DNA from 3 places in the Geobacillus sp. Y412MC52 genome. Region 2 is predicted to be linked to each of the others. Evidence: riboswitches for the same ligand, from Rfam matches in the RefSeq annotation. Region 2 holds a riboswitch; each other region holds the start of a gene.
The links. Region 2 has a riboswitch for cobalamin ahead of GYMC52_RS08940 ((2Fe-2S) ferredoxin domain-containing protein). Riboswitches for the same ligand answer to the same signal wherever they lie in the genome.

Region 1 (5,083 bases), 930 kb from region 2:
CACAAATCGCAATCGTTTCATTGACATGCCTCCAGCCGATAGCCGAGTCCACGAATTGTGCGGATGGAAAATGGGGAATCCGGTTGGGCAAACCGTTCGCGCAGCCGTTTGATATGCACGTCCACCGTTCGTTCATCTCCTTCATAATCGTAGCCCCAGATCTGTTCAATCAACTCGTCGCGCGTAAACGTTTTGCCCGGATAGCTGGCCAACTTAAAAAGCAGTTCGAATTCTTTCGGCGGTAAGGTGATCTCTTGGTCTCCCAAACGGCATTCGTACGTCTTGCGGTTTAACGATAAATGGCCGATTTGCACGATTTGCGAGGTGGTGATTCGATACCGTTTGAGCAATGCTTTGACCCGGGCGACGAGTTCAAGCGGGTCGAACGGTTTGACGAGATAATCGTCCGCCCCAAGCTCGAATCCCTTCACTTTTTGTTTCGTTTCCCCTTTGGCCGTCAACATCAAAATCGGCACATCGTCATAGTCGCGCAGTTCGCGGCATAGCTCCCATCCGTCCATTTCCGGCATCATAATATCCATAATGACCAAATCCACTTTCACCGTTTCCAGCACATCAAGCGCCTCTTTTCCGTTAGCCGCCTCGTGGATTGTAAATCCTTCCAAGCTTAAAAAGTGGCTGACGAGTTCGCGAATATGAGCATCATCATCGACGACTAAAATTCGTGCCATTTCCATCCCCTTTCTTTTCCATTTGTTCTATTTTCATTGTGCCGCTTTCGCTCGGCCTCCGTCAATGCGGAAGCAAATCTGTTTATGATTTCGTCTTGACTGTGGATCGTGAACGAATCTATTTTGTTGGTTCTTGATGTTCATTAGAAGAACGGGGATGCCCATCGGACATCCTGAGTGTTATGCACGGCGCATATAGACACGAACCGTGATTGGCGCAAAGATCGCGACAATCGCTGCCGCGCCGAGCAAGGAGACGACGAAATCGGTGCCAATTGTTCCGTGATTCGTCAACTCGCGGACGGCCGCGATCATATGGGAAATGGGATTGACTTTGGCAACCCATTGCAACCAATCGGGCATCGTCTTGATCGGCACGAACGCATTCGAGACAAACATAAGCGGAAACAGCGCCATCATGGAGATCCCCTGTACGGCGGCCGCATGACGCGCAATGACGCCGCAGAAGGCAAAGATCCAGCTGACGGCCCACGCGCACCCGATGGCGAAAACGCCCGCAAACGCCATACTGGCGATGCCTCCTTCCGGGCGGTAGCCGATGAGAAATCCCATGGCGAACGTCAGCACGGTGGCGATGGCGTACCGGACTGTATCGGCCACCAACCCCCCTGCCAACGGAGCGATGCGGGCGATCGGCAGCGATTTAAAACGGTCGAATACGCCCTTGTCCATATCATCGCGAAGTTGAACCCCCGAGGCGACGGAAGCCCCGATCAACGTCTGGATCAGAATGCCGGGAACGATCATCGGCAAGTAGTCATGCACATTTCCCGCGATGGCTCCGCCAAAGATGTAGGTAAACATCAGAGTGAATAGGATCGGCTGGAAGGTGACGTCAAATAATTGTTCTGGCGTGCGCCGCACCTTCAGCAAACTGCGATAGGCCATCGTCAAGGAGTTGCTTACGGCTTGGGAAACGCTTGCCCGGTTTTTCAGTTGGCGATGGGCGGCTGATTGTGGAGACATGTGTTTCATCCCATCGTTCCCTCCCTTACAATGTTGGATTCCTCTGCGTTTTTTTCCACTCCATGGCCGGTAATGGTCAGAAAGACTTCATCAAGGGTCGGTTTTTGCACACTTAACTCGGCTAAGCGGATGCCCTCTTGACGCAAAGCGACAAGCAAGTCCGTCACATGGTCTGCATCGGCCATCGGCGCCGTGATGTTCCCGGTTTCCAAGGACACCGTCGACCGGACACGGAGAACGCGTTCAATGATGCGCCTTGCCGTTTCGATCTCCTCAGGATGCTGCAGCTTGACTTGCAATGACGACTGACCGACAGACGCCTTGAGTTCATCGGGTGTCCCTTCGGCGACGACCCGGCCATGATCAATCACAGCGATTCGGTCTGCCAATTCGTCCGCTTCTTGCAAATATTGGGTCGTCAACAGCACGGTTGTCCCCATGTTCACCAAGCGCCGGATCGTTTCCCACATTTGATTGCGCGTGCGCGGATCGAGCCCAGTGGTTGGTTCGTCAAGAAAAATGAGCGGCGGCTGGGCAATGAGGCTGGCGGCGAGATCCAGACGCCGGCGCATACCGCCGGAGAAATGTTTCAATGGGCGTTTAGCCGCTTCCGTCAAACCAAATTCCTCCAATAATTCGCTTGTTTTCCGCCGTGCTTCTGCCCGGCTCAGACCGAGAAGCCTAGAAAAGATCATTAGATTCTCTGTCGCGCTTAGCGTTTCGTCGACGGATGCGTATTGGCCGGTGACACCGATCAATTGCCGGACGATTTGCGGTTGTTTGACGACATCATACCCAAAAATTTTGGCGGAACCAGCGTCCGGGCGCAATAACGTTGCTAACATTCGGATCGTCGTTGTCTTGCCGGCTCCATTGGGGCCAAGCACGCCATAGATGGCGCCTGCGCGCACGTATAAATCGAGGCCGTCCACGGCCCGATGGTTACCGAATGTTTTTACCAATCCATGCGCTTCCACTGCCCACTCTTGATGGGCGGTTGAGATTGGGCGTTTGAATCCCATTTTGCGTCCCCTCCTTCATATGATTCGTACATGGTGAATCGTAGCAAGTTTTTATGAACGAAATATGAACAAGGAACGATTTTTAGTGGAAGAGAAAATTTGATTCGCTCACTCTTGCAATTTTCCCGGTTTTGGTATATGCTTGTTCCATCAGGATGCTAAATACTATATATTGGTTTTGAAGTCTTGTTGTACAACTACATATCGTTCTGCCAAGCAATGGTGTCCATCAGGACTTAATAGGGAATCCGGTGTGAATCCGGAACTGCCCCCGCAACTGTATGTGCGGACGAAATGGGATGGCCACTGGCGGCAAGAGCCATTCGGCGCGCCGCTGGGAAGGCCCCAAAGTAGGACGATGCACGAGTCAGGAGACCTGCCTTGCTTGGAACGTTTCATGTTCTTCGGGGTGTGAGAAGATGAAACGATAGGGGAAAAGAAAAAGGGTTTCGTATGCCTTTTTTCCGTCTGTCGTTTCATCCGCTCGCCTGCCCGAGCGGATTTTTTATTGAAGGAGTGGGGAAACGAATGACCGCATTGACGAAAATGATCATCATCGATGACCAAGGGAAGCCGGTTTCTTTTTCACGTGAAGAGTTTGCGTCGCTGATTGGGCAAGCCGCCGCTGGATTCGGCCGTCTGTCGCTTGATGAATACGTCGAGCGTGTTTGGCAGCTTCTCAGTCGAAAGGAGTCCGTCACGGTAGAACAGCTGCACCAAACGGCTATTTTGGAAGGACTTTCTTACATTGATGAAGATGAGCCGGACTGGACATTTGTGTGCGCCCGGCTGTATTTGCGGCAATTGTACCGTGAAGCGGCGCGGCAGCGTGGGTATGACGAGCGCGAGCGGTATGGCGATTTCTACTCGCTGCTTGTTGCGCTGACAGAACAAGGGGTGTACAGTCCGCTGCTGCTTGAACGTTATACGAAAGAAGAAATTGATGCCATCGGTGCGTTTCTTGATCCGGAGAAGGACAAGCTGTTTACGTACATCGGGCTGCGCACGCTCGCTGACCGGTATTTGGCCCGCGATTATGAGCGGCGGCTGTATGAATTGCCGCAGGAGAGGTTTTTGGTCATCGCCATGACGCTAATGGTGAATGAACCACCCAAGCGGCGCCTTGAGCTCGTGAAGGAAGCGTATTGGGCGTTAAGCAACTTATACATGACCGTGGCGACGCCGACGCTTGCCAATGCCGGGAAGTCATACGGCCAGCTGTCGAGCTGCTTTGTCGACACGGTCGATGACAGCTTGCAAGGGATTTATGACAGCAACACCGACATCGCCAATTTGTCGAAATCGGGCGGCGGCATCGGCGTCTATTTAGGCAAAATCCGTTCGCGCGGCAGCGACATCAAAGGGTTTAAAGGGGTCTCCTCCGGCGTCATCCCGTGGATGAAGCAGTTGAACAATACAGCGGTGAGCGTCGATCAGTTGGGACAGCGAAAAGGGGCCATTTCCGTCTATTTGGATGTATGGCATAAAGACATTTTTGCGTTTCTCGATGCGCGGCTCAACAACGGTGACGAACGGCTGCGGACGCATGATTTGTTCACCGGCGTTTGCATCCCTGATTTGTTCATGGAGCAAGTCGAACAGCGCGGCGACTGGTATTTGTTTGATCCGCATGAAGTGCGGAAGGTGATGGGGTTTAGCTTGGAAGATTTTTATGATGAGGAAAAAGGGTGCGGGAGTTTCCGCGAGAAATACTGGCAATGCGTCAACGAATCAAGGCTGTCGAAAGAAAAAGTGCCGGCGATCGAAGTGATGAAAAGCATCATGCGCAGCCAGCTCGAGTCGGGGACGCCGTTTATGTTTTACCGCGATGAAGTGAACCGGCAAAATCCGAATCGCCATCTCGGGATGATCTACTGCAGCAACCTTTGCACGGAAATCGCGCAAAACCAAAGCCCAACCGTGATGAAGCGGCAATATGTAAAAGACGGGATGATCATCATTGAAAAAATACCAGGCGATTTTGTCGTCTGCAATTTATCGTCGATCAACTTGGCGCGGGCGGTGACCGATGGGGTTTTGGCGCGGCTCATCCCGATTCAAATGCGGATGCTCGATAATGTCATTGATTTAAACAATATTCCGGTGCTGCAGGCCGGCCTGACGAACGAAAAATACCGCGCTGTCGGGCTTGGCACCTTTGGCTGGCATCATCTTTTGGCGTTAAAAGGCATTCGCTGGGAGTCGGAGGAAGCGGTCCGCTATGCCGACGAGCTGTATGAAACGATCGCGTATTTGGCGATTCAAGCGAGCATGGAGCTCGCCAAAGAGAAAGGGAGCTACCCGGCGTTTCCGGGATCGGACTGGCAGACGGGCGCTTATTTTGAGCGGCGCGGCTACGAAAGCCACGGTGAACTCGATTGG
Region 2 (5,083 bases):
TCAAGCACGAGCAAATCCGGCTTCGTCGCCATGGCGCAGCAAAGCGTCAGCCATTTTTTCTGCCCGAGGCTGAGTTGGTGGGTCGGACGGTCCAACCAGGAATGGAGCTTGTATTCTTCTACAATCGAGGCGAGCGCTTCTCCCATTTTGTCCATATCCATTCCAGCATGGGCGAGGCTGATCGCCAATTCATCGCGCACGAGCGGCGCAAGAATTTGATGCTCCGGATTTTGAAAGACGATGCCGACTTCACGCCTCCATTGCGCCCAATCGGCGCCGCGTTCATACATGTTGCGCCCTTTCCAATACACCGTTCCTTCTTGCGCCCGCAATAGCCCATTCAAATGAAGAAACAGCGTCGTTTTGCCGCATCCGTTTGGCCCAATGAGCACACATTTTTTTCGCTCCACAATCTCCCAATCAACCCCATTGAGCACATCGCGTGTCGAATCATATGCATACCGCACTTGTTCCATCCGCAACAGCAAATCTCTCTCATCCTTTCCACCATTCCAAACCGAGCAACAGCATCACCATCACGACGCCGGCTGTGATGTCGGCAAGGTGCATATTCGTTTTCAGCGGTTGATGTGTATACACAACCGAAGTCATTCCCCCACGGGCAGCAAGCGAACGGCTGAACGCTTCATACGATTGCCACGCTTTTATCCATAATTGATACATGAGCATCCCCCCGTGCCGCCAATGCGTTCCCCCATTGCGGGCACGCAACGCCAACATCAGCTCAGCCGCCGCCTGCTCCAATAAAAAGATGAAGCGATACATGAGAAAACAAAGTTCAACCAACGCTGCCGGGAGACGCATCCTCCGCAGCACGGCAAACAACTCCGGCGCCGGGGTCGTAATGAGCACAAAAAACAGACAAGACCATGCGGCCAGTGAACGAATGGCCAGCTGAGCAGCTGGTTGCAGCTGACTGTCAACGATCGAGAACTGAAAGGGAAAGGACACAGACACGACCAACGTCAACAGGCTAAGCCCTAAAAAGATGCAGGCGGCCAACATCGCTTTTCCATACAAGGAAAACGGCACCCCCGCACGGCCGATAATCCAGTACGCCATCCCGCCAAGCACGAGCCATTGCTCGCGCCAGCCGCCGATCATGACGACAAAAAGCATGGCGAGAGCCATCAGTAATTTCCATTCCGCCCGCCATGTGCGAAGCCGGTTGTCATACGCCCAACGATCAAACTCGCGAATCATGGCTGTTCTCCCGCTCCGACCGCCCTTTGTACAACCCAACGACATAGCCAATCACGCCAGCGCCAAGCGCGGCTTGCAACGAGAACAACAGCGTTTCGACTTCGCCGCCCGGCAGGGTAAAAATCGATTCAAACCACGGACGATAATGCGGGTTGATCGCTTGAATGGCTTTTTCGGCTTGGTCGTCCGTTCCGCCGAACGCTGACCCGCGCGCCCACCAAAGCGGCACTACGATCGACAAAGCGGCAAGCAATAACAACAAACGATTTTTCTTCATGTCCTCATGCCCCCTTTTCCTTTTGGAACAACGGAGAGGCTTGATACGAAGCAAGCCAGTTCCAGACGATCACCGTTAAAATGCCCTCGGTTACCGCCAGCGGCACTTGAGTGATAGCAAAAATGCCAGCAAATTTCCCAAACGAAGCCATCACCCCGCCATCAGGCGCCGGAAACGCCAAAGCAAGCTGCAGCGAGGTCGTGACATACGTTACCAAGTCAGATAAGCAAGCAGCAAGAAACAACGAGACTCGCTGGGACAACAAGCTTTTCCGTCCCAACCGATAAATGATATAAGCGACAAACGGTCCAACGACCGCCATTGACATGGCATTGGCTCCTAATGTCGTCAATCCTCCATGAGCGAGCAGTAGCGCTTGAAAAAGAAGGACAATCGTGCCGATTACCACCATCACCCACGGTCCAAACAAAACGGAGCCAAATCCGATCCCAGTCGGATGAGAGCTGCTGCCGGTGACCGATGGGATTTTGAGCGCCGATAGCACAAATGTAAACGCACCAGCCAGCGCCATAAGAAGCTTTTGTTCCGGATGTTGTTTCAAGGTGCGGACAAGCCGGCGCAAGCCAAGCACGAAAAACGGCAAAAACAACAGCCACCAAAAGAGCGCCCATCTGACTGGCAGAAAGCCTTCCATAATGTGCATGGCATATGCTTCCTGTTCACTGGTCATCCAAAAATACGCGACGAATAAAGCGACGATGCTGCTCCACCGGATGATCTTTTTCATTTATCCGCTCGCTCCTTTCTCGACATGTTCGGTTTTTCGTTTTCCGCTTGGCGCCTCTCGTTCACCGTCTGGCGTCAACACCAACGCGTCTTCGTATTCATACGTCGCCCACGCGCGAAGCGGCTCGCCGTTTTGCAAATGGCGTTGGACGACCTCTTTTGCCTTCTCCGGTGTCATCAACCGGTACCAGACGCCATCCGGGTAGACGATCATCACACACGCATCTTGACAGCGTCCGTTGCAGCGCGTCCTTGTTGTATGGACAGCGTCGTCAAGCCCAAGGCGGGCGATCTCCTCACGCACCGCGGTTGTCACGTCATCCCCTCCATGGCGAAGGCACGTCCCTCCGTTGCAAATGAGCACATGATGCTTCATTCCCCGCAAATCCCACGTCGCCACCAAATCCCCCCTTTTGCTAGAATGGTAGAATGAAATGCGGCAGACGGACGGTTTTTCGACAAAAGAAAAAGCACCTCTACAGCAGAGGTGCAGAAAAATGTATACGAAAGGCGTAAACGGCCCAAACAGGGCCCCTGAAGCCGTCATTCTCCCGCACGTCTGCCTATAGTCCCGTAGGCATCCGTCCGATCCAAACAAGGCAGGTCTCCTGACTTAGGATCATCGCTTGGCGGCGTCTTCCCGAAGCATCCTTCAGTGACTTGTTGCCGCAAAGCTCCCCATCACAGTGGCGGGCACCGTGCCGGATTTTCACCGGGCTTCCCTTTTCACCCAAGCCCTTAAGCAGGCTTAGGCACCTTGTTTGTTTCTCGCCTATTGATCTTGTCATGGAACAAGCATCCGTTTTCATCGTAGTACAACTTGATGGCGGCCGTCAACCGTTTTTTGCCGACAAATCTTTGTTGGCGACGACAACGCCGTCCGCATCGGCGTACACGTACGCCCCTGGCTCCCAGCGGACGCCGCCAAACTCGAGCGCAACGTCGCGAGAGCCTTTTCCCTCTTTTTTGCTTTTCACCGGGCATGTGCCGATCGCCATCACTCCAATCGGCATGGCGCCAATTTCCGCTGAATCGCGGATGCAGCCGTGGATGATGACGCCAGCAAGCCCCCTCTCGCAGGCGATTTGCGCCAACCGGTCGCCTAATAACGCCACGCGGCGCGAGCCTTTTCCATCAACCACGAGCACCGTACCCGGCGGCACCGTCTCGAGCGCTTCACGGACAAGGACGTTGTCTTCAAACACATCGACCGTCGCGATCGGCCCGGAAAACATCCGTTTTCCGCCGTACGATTGGAACGGCAACTCGCATACTTGCAACTCGTCTAAAAATTGATCGCATAAATCGGCTGTTTTCATTGTCGCTCTCCCCTTTCATGTTTTGCATTCGCCGTCATTCGCCAAAATCCTTCTGCCTCAGCAGTTTTTTGTCGACGATCTTTCATTCGAACGACTGACACGAACGCGGCGATGTGAACCAAACCATTGTGTGGCCGTCAATCGCTTCGATGTATTCCACCGCTCGCATTGAAACTATAAAAAACGGCCCCGCGCCGATATATGGCGGAGACCGTTTTCACCGGCCCAAAGCCCCTCCGGTTTGACCAGACGTTCAGCTGGGCTATATAGATGCAACGAAATCGTTTAACATATCCTTGACGGAAAAGTGGCTCATCCATTTTTGACTGTCGAAGGCAAGCCACAGGCTTGCCTCCGTCACGCTAAGGCGTGACGGAAGACCGAACAACGACTCGCTTCACAGACCCATTCATGGGTCTGGAAGCGGTGTTGTTCGGTCACTCGACAGTCGGATGAAATGACCGGTAAAAACGAAAAATGTTAAAGCTTTAAATTGCATCTATATAGCTGGATTCGAACCAGCGCATCACGGAGTCAAAGTCCGTTGCCTTACCGCTTGGCTATAGCCCAACGTTTTGTTGTCGTTTACAGTATGCGGCATGATAACGCACTTTATGCATCAAACTGAATATCCCTTTGCTTGATGTGCGAAACTATCGGTACAAGCATCCTTTCCCCACTATATCACCTCGTTTTTCCCTCGCACTTGTTTTCCCGATATGATACTGGAAGGGGAGAGATGTATATGCGCCGGATCACGGTTTTTCGCTTCTATCTTTGCACATTGTTTTTGTTATCGTCGCCGATCGTCTTAGCGGCCGCGGCTGCCTGGCAGCCATCCAGCCAGCCGAAAACCGCCGTCATCGCCCACCGCGGCGCGTCCGGATACGCGCCGGAGCATACGCTCTCATCCTACCGCCTTGCCGCCCGCATGCAGGCGGACTATATCGAAGTCGATGTGCGCGCAGCCAAAGACGGGAAGCTCGTTGCTCTGCATGATGCGACGCTCGCCCGGACGACAAATGCCGAAACGGTCTACCCGCGCCGTGCTCCGTGGCGGGTAAATGATTTTTCGTTCGCTGAACTGAGGCGGCTGGATGCCGGTTCGTGGTTTCATCCACGCTTTGCCGGCCAGCGCATCCCGACGCTTGATGAGGTGATTCAGATGCTGAAAGCGGAGCGTGTGGAAGCCCCGTTGTACATCGAAACGAAACAGCCCGGCATCGAAGAGGCGGTCGTCCATCTATTGAAAAAACACGGTTTCCTGCAACAGCGCCGCGTCATGTTTCAATCGTTCCACCCGGAAAGCTTGCAAGCGCTCCGGCCGCTCATCCCGCACGGCATTCAGCTCATTCAATTGGTCGGCGAAAAGGAAGCGCACAGCGGCGGCGACGAGCTGCTGCAACAAATCGCCGTCTATGCCGATGGCATCGGCTTGCCGCTTTCGGCCGTCACCGAAGAGTGGGTGCGCGCCGCCCATCGCCGCGGGCTCATGGTCCACGTCTATACCGCCAAC
Region 3 (5,083 bases), 520 kb from region 2:
CCGATGTGCTTGGGCTAAGCGACATCGGCTCGGTCATTCAGCCGAAAGACTACGACAAAGTGGATGCCGATGATTATGTGATGCACGAGGATGGAGAAAAAATCTATTTTCTCATCAAGTCGAAATCCGATGAATATTGCTTCACAAACCGCGCGCTCATTCATCTGGACGGCACGAGCGCCGCGAGCAAAAAACGGACGCTGCGCCGCTACGATTACTACAAGCATCCGATTTCCGACGTATCGCTCGAAACGGCCGGGACGGTCGATTTGGATGCGGAAATTAAATTTAAAATTGGACCGCATTCCTACTCCATTGATGTGCATAAAAAGCATATTGAGGAATTGAAAGATTTGTATAAATCGCTGCTGGCGATCGCGGAGATTTGCCATGAAAACGAAATGAAATTCCACTATGCTGAGCGGAGTCTGGAACTGGCAACGAAGGTGTTTGCCAACATGCGCGGCGACGGCGCCAATGTGTCGGCGGATTTTCAGGCCGTGAATGAATACGCTTTTCGCTGGCTGACGGAAGCGAAAAAGAACTATACGGTGAAGGATTTCGGCTTTGTGTTTGACAAATATATTCAACAGTGACGAGATGAAGGTTGTATCGGGGAAAGACGCCGTGCCAGAGGCGAGGTATCTTTCCTTATTTTTTTCAAGATGGCAGTATAGATGGGGCAGCCGCTTTTTTTCTGCAGGAGAGGGCTAGGATCATTCCGCGATGTAGGAGGAGAGCTTGATGGATAAACACCAACAAGCCATTATCACCGTTTCAGCCTATATTACGAATGACACGGGAGAGGTTTTGCTTGTTAAAAGCTATGACCGCTCCGATACGTGGGAAATGCCGGGCGGACAAGTTGAACCAGGCGAGCCGCTCGATCGGGCCGTTCATCGCGAGGTGTATGAAGAGACTGGCGTTGACATCCGTCTCATCGGGGTCAGCGGCGTGTATTACAATGAAACTAAAAATATCATAAACATTGTATTTAAAGCGACATATGTGAAAGGAAACGTTTCTCCCCAGCCTGAGGAAATTCAAAAGGCGAAGTTTGTGTTGATCGATGAGTCGAATATTGATGAATATGTGACATGGCCGCATTTGAAATCGCGGGTGCTCGATGCGATGAAAAGGGAATGCTCTGTTCCGTATGAAACATGGGTTATGAATCCATCTCGATTGTCTGCAAGAGTGGGAAGGTGACGACTTCCCTCCAACCTGCTGTAAATTCATAGTTGTCAAATGCTAAACGCTGCATTATTATAAAAATGTCCATATCCGACAAATTCATCAATTCGCAGCAAGGTGCCGAAAAGGCTTAATAGGGAATCCGGTGGGAATCCGGAGCTGTCCCCGCAACTGTCAATGCGGACGAAATGAAATCGCCACTGTACGGACAGATGGCTTGCGCTGTTTTCCGTACGGGAAGGCTTCAGAGTAGGATGAAGCATGAGCCAGTAGACCTGCCTTGCTTGCCGCAGTTTCCGAATCTTCGGGGGGTGAGACGCGGAAACAGTCGTACAGGGCATTGTTGTGCCCATTGGCGGTCTGTTTCGCGCTCATTCCCAGATTTAGGCGGAATGGGCGTTTTTTATTGTACATACATCACTGAAGGGGGAATGACGGATGAAACGTTGGACATGGCCGGCGGTGGTGGCGGTGTTCTTCCTTTTGGCCGCCGTGCTCGTCGGCTGCGGCGGGGCGAATGGCAGCACCGAGCCTGCGAAAAAAGAAGAACCGAAAACGGAACAAGCGGCGTTTCCGGTGACGGTGAAAGACGGGCTTGGCGAGGATGTCACGATCAAAGCGGAACCGAAAAAGATCGTCTCGCTCATCCCAAGCAATACGGAAATCGCCTATGCGTTGGGGTTGGGCGATAAGATCGTCGGCGTCAGCGATTTTGACAATTATCCGGAAGACGTCAAAACGAAAACGAAAATCGGCGGCATGGAATTCAACGTCGAGAAAATCATTTCGCTCAAACCGGATCTTGTCTTGGCCCACGCGTCAAGCGCCCATAACTCGCGCGATGGCCTCAAGCAATTGAAAGACGCCGGCATCACCGTGCTTGTCGTGAATGACGCGAAGTCGTTCGACGATGTGTATGCGTCCATCGAATTGATCGGCAAAGCGACCGGGACGACAGACAAAGCGAAGCAAGTGATTAAGGATATGAAAGAGAAGCTTGCGCAAATTCAAGAAAAAGCGAAACAAATCCCGGCGGACAAACAAGCGAACGTCTGGATTGAAGTGTCGCCGCCGCCGCAGCTGTATACGGCCGGCAAAGGGACGTTTATGGATGAGATGCTTCAAGTGATTTCAGCGAAAAACGTCGCCGGCAGCTTGGAAGGCTGGCCGATGGTGACGGAAGAAAAAGCAGTGGCCTATAAGCCGGACGTTATCATCACGACATACGGCGGAGCGAAGCAAGTGTTTGCGCGCGCCGCTTGGAAAGACGTGCCGGCGGTGAAAAACAAGCGGGTGTATGACGTCAACACCGACTTAGTAAGCCGCCCGGGTCCGCGCCTTGTCGAAGGGGTCGAGGAACTTGCCAAAGCCATTTACCCGGATGTGTTCAAGTAAAACGTGGATGTATATATTGGCCGTCACGGCGGCCATGTTATCGTTGCTCGTAGGGATATCGACAGGATCGCTGTCGATTCCCTTTTCTTCTATTGTTCGCATTCTTGCGTCCGAATGGTTTGGTATGCCGCTTCCGTCTGACATTCCGGCCGATTGGGTGCCGATCGTGATGGCGATCCGCTTGCCGCGCGTCGTGCTCGCTTTTTTGGTCGGGGCGTCATTGGCACTGGCTGGCGCGGCGTTCCAAGGGTTGCTGAAAAATGCGCTCGCCGATCCGTACACGCTCGGCGTCTCGTCCGGCGCCTCGGTCGGGGCGGTGCTCGTCATCTTTCTCGGCTGGCAATGGCCGCTCTTTGGCACGTTCACGCTGCCGATCGTGAGCATTTTATGCGGCATGGCGACGCTTGTCGCCGTTTTGGCGTTCACTCGCGCGGTTGAGCCGCAGCTGTCGGTTGAGACGATCATTTTAGCCGGCATTATCTTCGGCGCGTTTTTCAGCGCGTTCATTTCACTGATGATCGCTTTGACCGGGGAAGAATTGCGGCAAATCATCTCATGGCTGATGGGAAGCGTCGCGATGCGCGGCTGGAAATACAGCGGGCTTTTGTTGCCGTTTTTTCTCATCGGCGCGGCGGTGCTTCTCGCCAACGGCCGCGAGTTGAACGCGTTTGCTTTTGGCGAGGCGGCGGCGCTTCATGTCGGCGTTGATGTTACGCGCCGAAAAGTCATCATTTTGACGGCGGCGGCGCTGCTCACCGGCGCGGCGGTGTCGGTGTCCGGGACGATCGGTTTTGTTGGGCTCGTTGTTCCGCATATGGTTCGGCTTGTGTGCGGGCCAAACTACCGGGGGCTTTTGCCGCTGTCGCTCTTGTATGGCGGGGCGTTTCTTGTGCTTGCCGATGTGGCGGCGCGGACGATCATCGAACCGCGCGAACTGCCGATCGGCGTCATCACTGCGCTGATCGGCGCCCCGCTATTTGCCGTCTTGTTTTTCCGAAAAATGAAGCGAAAGATGGGATGATGATGCTCGAGGTGCGGGCCGTATCGCATCGGTATGGACCAAAGCAAGTGCTTGATCGTGTGACGTTTTCCGTGGAAAAAGGGGAGCTTTTTGGCATCGTCGGGCCGAACGGCAGCGGAAAAACGACGCTGCTGAAACTCATTTGCAAAGAGCTTCCGCTTGCCAGCGGTGAGATCAAGATTCATGGCCAGCCGCTTTTGGCGCTGTCTGCGAAGCAATGGGCGCGGTTTGCCGCCGTCCTGCCGCAGACAGCGGAGGCGGCGGCCGGCTATACGGTGAGAGAAACGGTGGCGCTCGGCCGCTACGCCCATCAGCGCGGCTTGTTTCCGACGTGGACAAAAGAGGATGAAGCGGCGGTTCAAGAAGCGCTTCGTGCGGTCGGCTTGGCTGACAAAATCGATGAGCCGCTTGAGCGGCTAAGCGGCGGCGAGCGGCAGCGCGCCTATTTGGCGCGGGCGCTTGCCCAAAAGCCGCAGTTGCTCTTGCTGGATGAGCCGACGAACCATATGGATGTGAGCGGCCAAGTCCGGCTTTTGGACCGGCTCGCGGAAGCTGCCCGCTCCCGCGATTTGACGGTCGTCGCCGTCTTTCACGATATGAACGTCGCTAGCTTATATTGCGACCGGGTGCTTGTGTTAAAAGAAGGAAAAACAGCGGCGCTTGGAACGCCGACAGATGTGATGACGCCGGCGCTGCTTGAGGAAGTGTTTGCCGCGCCGATTGTGCGTCTGGCTCATCCGGCGGCGGCAAAGCCGATGTTTTCGTTCGTGCCGAAAGGGAAACAAGAAGAATCGTCGGCCGGCGGGCTGCGTTTGTCCTTTCTTGATGACGCCGCTGTTCTGGCCTCCTGCCAGCCGCTTCGCGTCCTGTCCTCGGCATTGATCGGCGCTGGGTTTCAATGGGCGACCCATTTTGTCAACCGCCAAGTCGGGTTGGATTACGATTGCGGCGATGCGGAAGGAGACATGCGCCGCTATTTGGAGCAGCACGGGTTTTCGCCGGAACGAACGATCGGCATGATGACGGCGGTTGATGTCCGTGATGCCGTTTGGCTTCAGAAAGAAGGGGAAGCGTTTTCGGTGGCGGTCATGGCGACCGCTGGCGTCGGCAATGCGGTTGATGCCGCTCGGGCGTGGCAGCATAAGCCGCTTGCGGCAAGGCCGGGAACGATCAATATGGTGATTGTCATTGACGGAGTGCTGACGGAAGCGGCGTTTGTCCAGGCGATGATGACGGCGACGGAAGCGAAGGTAAAAGCGCTCGCCGATCGTTCCGTTTGCGACCCGGAAACAAGGACGCTTGCCACCGGCACGTCGACCGATTCGCTCGCCGTGGCGGCGACGCAAACCGGGCGGACGTTTGCCTATGCCGGAACGGCGACGGAACTCGGGCGCGCGATCGGTCGGCTCGTGTATGAAGCGACGATCGAGGCGCTTGACCGCTACAAGCGGCGGAGGGGGCGGCGATGACGCA

Region 1: it holds a riboswitch for cobalamin, as region 2 does, so the genes downstream of both, GYMC52_RS04390 (ribonucleoside-diphosphate reductase subunit alpha) here and GYMC52_RS08940 ((2Fe-2S) ferredoxin domain-containing protein) in region 2, are expected to answer to the same signal.
Region 3: it holds a riboswitch for cobalamin, as region 2 does, so the genes downstream of both, GYMC52_RS11380 (ABC transporter substrate-binding protein) here and GYMC52_RS08940 ((2Fe-2S) ferredoxin domain-containing protein) in region 2, are expected to answer to the same signal.

The regions. Positions count from the first base shown of each region.
Region 1 is NC_014915.1:859,978-865,060, forward strand. It holds gene GYMC52_RS04370 (sensor histidine kinase) at 1-21, opposite strand, end outside; gene GYMC52_RS04375 (response regulator transcription factor) at 18-692, opposite strand; gene GYMC52_RS04380 (ABC transporter permease) at 873-1,688, opposite strand; gene GYMC52_RS04385 (ATP-binding cassette domain-containing protein) at 1,685-2,701, opposite strand; cobalamin riboswitch at 2,904-3,099, shown strand; gene GYMC52_RS04390 (ribonucleoside-diphosphate reductase subunit alpha) at 3,155-5,083, shown strand, end outside.
Region 2 is NC_014915.1:1,791,097-1,796,179, forward strand. It holds gene GYMC52_RS08920 (energy-coupling factor ABC transporter ATP-binding protein) at 1-488, opposite strand, end outside; gene GYMC52_RS08925 (energy-coupling factor transporter transmembrane component T family protein) at 496-1,224, opposite strand; gene GYMC52_RS08930 (energy-coupling factor ABC transporter substrate-binding protein) at 1,208-1,501, opposite strand; gene GYMC52_RS08935 (energy-coupling factor ABC transporter permease) at 1,506-2,249, opposite strand; gene GYMC52_RS08940 ((2Fe-2S) ferredoxin domain-containing protein) at 2,250-2,648, opposite strand; cobalamin riboswitch at 2,830-3,023, opposite strand; gene rraA (ribonuclease E activity regulator RraA) at 3,082-3,567, opposite strand; tRNA gene GYMC52_RS08950 (tRNA-Gln) at 4,065-4,132, opposite strand; gene GYMC52_RS08955 (glycerophosphodiester phosphodiesterase family protein) at 4,313-5,083, shown strand, end outside.
Region 3 is NC_014915.1:2,307,027-2,312,109, reverse strand. It holds gene GYMC52_RS11390 (PH domain-containing protein) at 1-596, shown strand, start outside; gene GYMC52_RS11385 (NUDIX hydrolase) at 742-1,209, shown strand; cobalamin riboswitch at 1,293-1,491, shown strand; gene GYMC52_RS11380 (ABC transporter substrate-binding protein) at 1,633-2,589, shown strand; gene GYMC52_RS11375 (FecCD family ABC transporter permease) at 2,576-3,610, shown strand; gene GYMC52_RS11370 (adenosylcobinamide amidohydrolase) at 3,607-5,079, shown strand; gene cbiB (adenosylcobinamide-phosphate synthase CbiB) at 5,076-5,083, shown strand, end outside.